Linked DNA regions of Acidaminococcus fermentans DSM 20731. The protein of the gene in region 2 interacts with the protein of the main gene of each other region in a pairwise test. Links are inferred from orthologs where the notes say so. Each region holds a gene or a part of one and is shown on either strand. Other genes may lie near its edges.

Region 1 (3,208 bases), 1.1 Mb from region 2 along the record:
TAAAGACAGGCCTGGAGAACGGTTTTCTGATTCTCCCGTTTTTTCTGATAAAAGTTCGCCAAATGCCGGAACACCAGGGGCAGCTGGCCGCTGGCTTCCCCGGCGGCGGCCAGAGGTGCCGCCAGATTCCCCGCCTGCCGTTCCTGCTGCCGGAGGGCCTGGGAGAGGGAAAAGCCCCGGCCCAGGCTCCGGGCAAGGCTCCGGCACAGTTTCTTCACCGCCGGACCGCTGTGGCCTTCCAGGGCTCCCAGCGCTCGGAGGATGGGCAGGCCGCCCTGGAGCAGCAGCCCCAGCCGCCGGAAGAAAGTCTCCCGTTCCAGGTCCGTCAGGGACCGTTCCTTTTGCAGAATGGATTCCATGGAATCACCTCCTTTCCCCATTTCCATTCCGGAAGGAGGGAGCCAATTCCTTCCCAAGTGGAAAAAGAAGGTCATTATTGGGCATTTTACCGGCATGAATGGAAAAAGGGGGTGTGAAAAAACTTTCACACCCCCCGTCAACGGTCAGCTGACAAAAAAATGCTGCATATGTGGATTCCACACATGCAGCATTTTTTATTTCCCTTTATCCAGCATATTCTGGATTTCCTGCATGAAGCTGTTCACGTCGGCGAACTGGCGGTACACGGAGGCGAACCGCACGTAGGCGATCTGGTCGATCTTTTCCAGATGGGCCATGACCACTTCTCCGATTTTCGTGGATTTCACTTCATTTTCCCCGGACGCCCGGATCTCGTTTTCGATCTGGGCCGTCAGGGACTGGATCTGCTCGTAGGTAAAGGGCCGTTTCTCAAAGGCCCGGAGCAGTCCGGCCAGGATTTTCTTGCTGTCGAACATTTCCCGCCGGCCATCCCGCTTGATGACCAGGAGAGGGATCTGTTCATATTTTTCGTAAGTCGTGAAACGCCGTCCGCAGCGGGGACATTCTCTTCGCCGTCGGATGGACGCCCCCTCTTCAACGGAACGGGAATCAATGACACGGCTGTCTTCGCAGCCACAGAATGGGCATTTCATAACCTACACCCCCTGTTCCTTATTTGTTGCGGATCCAGGGCGGAATCTCCGAAGTGGGAGAAGTGAAGCTGCTTACCTTGGAACCGGCAGCTTCTTCGGCAGCCTTGGTGATGCGGCTGGTGGAAGTCTGGGGTTTCACAAAGGAAGCGGGTTTCGGGGTGTTGGCAGCGGAGGGTTTCCCTTCTTCGATGCCGGTGGCGATCACGGTGACGCGGATTTCGTCTTCCATGTTTTCGTCGATGTTGGCCCCGAAGATGATGATGGCGTCAGGATCCACCACATCGGTGATGATCTTGCTGGCTTCGTTCACATCCATCAGGCTCAGGTTGGGGCCGCCGGTGATGTTCAGCAGCACGCCCTTGGCGCCTTCGATGGTGGAATCCAGCAGCGGGCTCTTCACGGCGTTTTCAGCCGCGGCAGCAGCGCCTTCGTCCCCTTTGGCGGTGCCGATGCCCATCATGGCGGAACCGGCGTTGGTCATAACGGCCTTCACGTCGTTGAAGTCCACGTTGATCAGGCCGGGAACGCTGATCAGGTCAGAGATGCCCTGTACGCCCTGGCGCAGCACATCATCGGCCAGTTTGAAGGCATCCTTCATGGAAGTCCGTTTATCCACAACCTGGAGCAGACGGTCGTTGGGGATGGTGATCAGGGCATCCACCTTGGCTTTCAGGTTGGCAATCCCCTGTTCAGCCACGTTGAAACGGCGGCGTCCTTCAAAGGAGAAGGGCTTGGTCACAACGCCAACGGTCAGGGCTCCGGCCTGTTTGGCCATTTCCGCCACCACATGGGCTGCACCGGTACCGGTACCGCCGCCCATGCCTGCGGTGATGAAGACCATGTCAGCACCTTTCACGCATTCTGCCAGTACATCTTTGGATTCTTCTGCAGATTTTTCCCCTACTTCCGGGTTGGCCCCTGCACCCAGGCCTCTGGTTTCGTCCTCACCGATCTGGATCTTGGTGGGGGCGCTGGATTTTTTCAGCTGCTGCGCATCGCAGTTTACAGCGACGAATTCAACGCCCTGCAGTCCGGCTTCGATCATGCGGTCCACGGCGTTGTTGCCGCCACCGCCCACACCGATGACCTTGATTTTTTCCAGGGGCTGATCCATCGTATCTTTGTCTGCCTCAAACATGTTTCATGGTCCTCCTCATCTATTTGTGTGATAAGATACTTGTTTCTTCGTACACTATATCTAGTATACCATTTAACAGATAATATTTCATCCCCATTTTGGGGAAAATTTTAACGGTCTGAAAGAAGAACGTTCAGAGGAATCTGCCCGGCAGATTCCCTCCTTCGGCCAGTGACCAGTAACCATTGACCATTGACGGCCGCGAAGCGGCCTTTCAGCTTCCCATCAGCAGCCGCCGGATGATGGCGATGTTGTTGAAGATCCGCAGGCCGAAGGCGATCATGGCCACATAGTACAGGTCCATCCCCAGCCGGTACCCGAAATAGCACAGGAACACGGCGAAGATCCCGTTGGCGAAGAAGCCGCTGAGGAAGATCTTCAGGTCGAAATGCCGTTCCAGGGAGGACCGGAACCCTCCGAAGGCCGCATCCAGGCAGCCCATGAAGGCCACGGCCACCAGTTTGCTGTACATGGGCGGCACCACCGGGAACCAGGCTCCCAGGGCGATGCCGGCCCCCAGTCCCAACAGGGCGTAGATCATTGGACTCCCCCCTCTTCCGGCTTGGCATATTCAAAATGGCGGGTCCCCTTGTAGGCGGGAATCTCCACCTTGTCCATCCGCTTCACATCCACAGTGATCCCCCAGAACTTCAGGGTCTCCACCACTCCCCCCCGGAGCCGCAGGGCGCTTTCCAGGGTCTTGGGGTCCCCGATGGCCCGGATCTCATAAGGCGGGGTGAACCGGGTGTTGTTCACCGAAACGGTGGGCCCGGCACAGCGCACTTCCGACACATCCAGCAGCCGTTCCTTGTTGATGGCCAGGGCTTCCGCCCCGGCAGCCCTCAGTTCGTTCAGCAGCCGCAGCAGATCGTCATCGTGGATCACGTACAGGTTGGGATTCTCCCCGGCTTTGGGAGTCACCTGGCTGTCGTTCACCGTCACCACCACACCGGGTCCCCGGAGGGCCACCTCTCCGGCCTTGATCTTCAGGTCGTTGAGCACCTTCCGGTCCCCGCCGGTTCCCTGGGTCTCCAGTTCTTCCAGCTGTTGGGCCAGC
Region 2 (3,138 bases):
ACAGATCCGATTGGGGAGTCACCGGCTGACCGGCCGCCTGTTCCGGTGAAAGATAATAGACCGAACCGATGACATTTTTTTCAGATGCATTGCTGGGCTGGCCAAAGGCCCGGGCGATGCCGAAATCCGTGATCTTGGGCACCCCTTTGGTGTCGATGAGGATGTTCTGGCTCTTCACATCGCAATGGACGATGGAATGGTCATGGGCCTGTTTCAGGGCCGATGCGATGCCGATGGCATACCGGACGGCCGTCTTGTAATCCAGGGCACCGTTTTCCTGGATGACTTCCTTCAGGGAACGGCCCACCACATATTCCATCACAATATAGTAAATCTCATTTTCGTTGCCGCTGTCGTAGATATTGACAATGTTGGGGTGGGACAGACAGGCTGCATTGCAGGCTTCCTGACGGAACCGGGCCACAAACTGTTTGTCCTGGATGAACTGATCCCGGAGGATCTTGATGCCCACATCCCGGTGGAGTACCGTGTCATACCCGTGGAACACCTCAGCCATGCCGCCTCCGCCGATTTTGTCAATGATTTCATAGCGGCCATTGAGCGTTATTCTACCTTCCATTCTGCAGCCTCCAGATCAATGACAATGAATGAAATGTTATCATCGCCGCCGGCGGTCATGGCGCCGTTCATCAGGCCGTCCGCCAGCCGCTCCAGGTTCCGGTCTCCCAGGGTCCGTTCGATTTCCGCTTCGGAAATCATGTTGGTCAGTCCGTCGGAACAGACCAGCAGCTTCTGGGCCCCGTCCAGCAGGATTTCAAAGGTGTCCACCTGCACCTGGGGATCCACCCCGATGGCCCGGGTGATCATGTGCTTCTGGGAAGAAGTTTCCGCTTCCTCCTGGGTCATCTGTTTCTGGCGGACCAGTTCCGCCACATAACTGTGGTCACTGGTCACCTGCCGCAGAACCCCGTCCTGCCACACATAGATCCGGCTGTCCCCTACATGGGCCACAAAGGCGCTGTGGGGACTGGGCAGATAGACCGCTGTCAGGGTAGTCCCCATGCCGGTGAAATTTTCTTTTTCCCGGGAAAGTTCCCAGATTTTTTTATTGATGTTCTGGATGCTCCGTTCCAAAAACGGAAGGATTTCCTTTCTCTGGAGCCCTTTCAGGTCCAGACGGCTCAACTGGTGCACGGCTTCATAACTGGCCACTTCTCCCGCATCTGCTCCGCCCATGCCGTCAGCAATGGCATACAGATCCGGTTCCCGCACCAGGATGCTGTCCTCATTGTTGGGACGCACCATTCCCCGGTTGGTCCGGCTCACTGCGATCATTGATTCTGTGCCTCCTTTAATGCACTGGCCCGCAGCTGGCCGCAGGCCGCATTGATGTCCTTTCCCATTTCTTTCCGGACCGTCACGTTCAGCCGCCGTTTCTTCAGCATCTGGAAGAACCGGTCCACTGCCCGGTCACTGGGCCGTTCGAACCCTTTTTCCGGCACCGGATTGGCGGGGATCAGGTTGATGACACATTCTTTGTGTTCCAGAGCATCGGCCAGGTTCCGGGCATCTTCCGGCCGGTCGTTGATGCCGGCCAGCAGGATGTATTCATACATGACCTGCCGTCCATTGCTCTTTTCGTAGGCATCCGCCGCCTGGATCACTTCCGGGAAGGGATATTTCCGGTTGATGGGCATCAGCCGGTTCCGCAGTTCCTGGGAGGCCCCATGGAGGGAAATGGCCAGATTGATGTTCCGGCCCTGGGCGGTCAGTTCCTGGATGCCCGGCACCACCCCGCAGGTGGAAACCGTCATGTTCCGGTACCCGATGCACTGGCCCCGGTCACTGTGGAGAATATCCAGGGCCTTGAGGACGTTGTCCAGGTTCAGCATGGGTTCCCCGCTGCCCATGACCACGATCCGGCTGACCCGTTCCCCCCCGGGCTGGAGCCCGCTCTGGAAGAAGTACAGCTGGGCCAGGATCTCCGCTGCCGTCAGATTCCGGACAAAACCGTGGAGCCCGCTGGCGCAGAAGGCGCAGTTCATGGCGCAGCCCACCTGGGAAGACAGGCATACGCTGTAGCCGTAGTCATGGTGCATCAGCACCGTTTCCACTGTGGCACCGTCCGTCAGTTCCAGCAGCACCTTGTGGGTCAGCCCGTCCCGGGAACGGTATTCCTTCAGGACCTTCACCTGGGCCGTGGCAATGGTATACCGGTCGGCCAGCTGCTGCCGGGCGTCCTTGCTCAGGTTGCTCATCTGGGAAAAGTCCGTGGCAGCCTTTTCATACAGCCAGCGGAAGACCTGTTCGGCCCGGAACTTTTTCATGCCCAGGCCGGCCAGCTCCGTCTGGAGTTCTTCCAGGGTCAGTCCCATGATTTCTTTTTTGCACATGGTATGTCTCACTTTCGTTTTTCAAAAAGACAGAGATAGAATCCATTGATCCCGTCCCGCTGGGGGAGGATCTGGAGTTCTTCCACCGGCTCCCCGGTCAGGGGATGGGGAAAAGCGGCCGGAGCAAACTCCGGATGGTTTTCCAGGAACCACTTCCGCACCCGGGTGTTTTCATCCTGTTCCAGGGTACAGGTGCTGTACAGCAGCCGTCCCCCGGGCATCACATACCGGGCGCCGTTGGCCAGGATCTTTTTCTGCAGGGGCGGGAACTGACTCAGGGACCGTTCTTCCTTGGTCCACCGGGCTTCCGCTCTCCGGTTCAGGACTCCCAGGCCGCTGCAGGGAGCATCCACCAGCACCCGGTGGGCGGTATTTTCCCATTCGGGCACAAAAACAGTGCCATCCTGTTTTTCCGTCCGGATGCAGTGGATTCCCAGCCGCCGGGCATTTTCCCGGACCAGGTCCAGTTTGTGATCGTATAAGTCCAGAGCCAGGATTTCTCCCTGGTCCTGCATTTTCTGGGCCAGATGGGTGGTCTTCCCTCCCGGGGCACTGCACAGATCCAGCACCCGTTCCCCGGGCTGAGGATCCAGCACTGCCGCGTCCAGCATGGAGCTTTCGTCCTGGATGTAGATATCCGGTCCGAAACCTTCCACCAGGTCATCCAGAGAAGGCAGGCTGTCACAAAGCAGTCCGTCCGGAGACCATTGGGACGGCCGGGTCCGGATGCCCTTTTCCGCCAGTTTTTCCTGGAGCCCTTCCCGGGTATCCCGGAGGGTATTGA

The links.
Region 1: the proteins of rlmN (region 2) and ftsZ interact in binary tests that used the Escherichia coli proteins (3 or more experiments, as listed by UniProt). The link is inferred for Acidaminococcus fermentans DSM 20731 from one-to-one orthologs.

The regions. Positions count from the first base shown.
Region 1 is NC_013740.1:1,429,224-1,432,431, forward strand. What follows is about bases 93-2,977. They hold ftsZ (cell division protein FtsZ), read right to left. Parts: upstream 2,152-2,977; coding sequence 1,033-2,151; downstream 93-1,032. Other genes in these bases: ACFER_RS11915 (type II secretion system F family protein), read right to left, coding at 93-359; nrdR (transcriptional regulator NrdR), read right to left, coding at 555-1,013; ACFER_RS06610 (small basic family protein), read right to left, coding at 2,366-2,692; ACFER_RS06615 (DUF881 domain-containing protein), read right to left, coding at 2,689-2,977. Outside these bases: more of ACFER_RS11915, read right to left, coding at 1-92; more of ACFER_RS06615, read right to left, coding at 2,978-3,208. UniProt on the Escherichia coli protein: Essential cell division protein that forms a contractile ring structure (Z ring) at the future cell division site. The regulation of the ring assembly controls the timing and the location of cell division.
Region 2 is NC_013740.1:366,925-370,062, reverse strand. What follows is about bases 324-3,138. They hold rlmN (dual-specificity RNA methyltransferase RlmN), read right to left. Parts: upstream 2,355-3,138; coding sequence 1,293-2,354; downstream 324-1,292. Other genes in these bases: rsmB (16S rRNA (cytosine(967)-C(5))-methyltransferase RsmB), read right to left, coding at 2,363-3,138; ACFER_RS01660 (Stp1/IreP family PP2C-type Ser/Thr phosphatase), read right to left, coding at 565-1,296; pknB (Stk1 family PASTA domain-containing Ser/Thr kinase), read right to left, coding at 324-580. In the rest of the region: more of pknB, read right to left, coding at 1-323.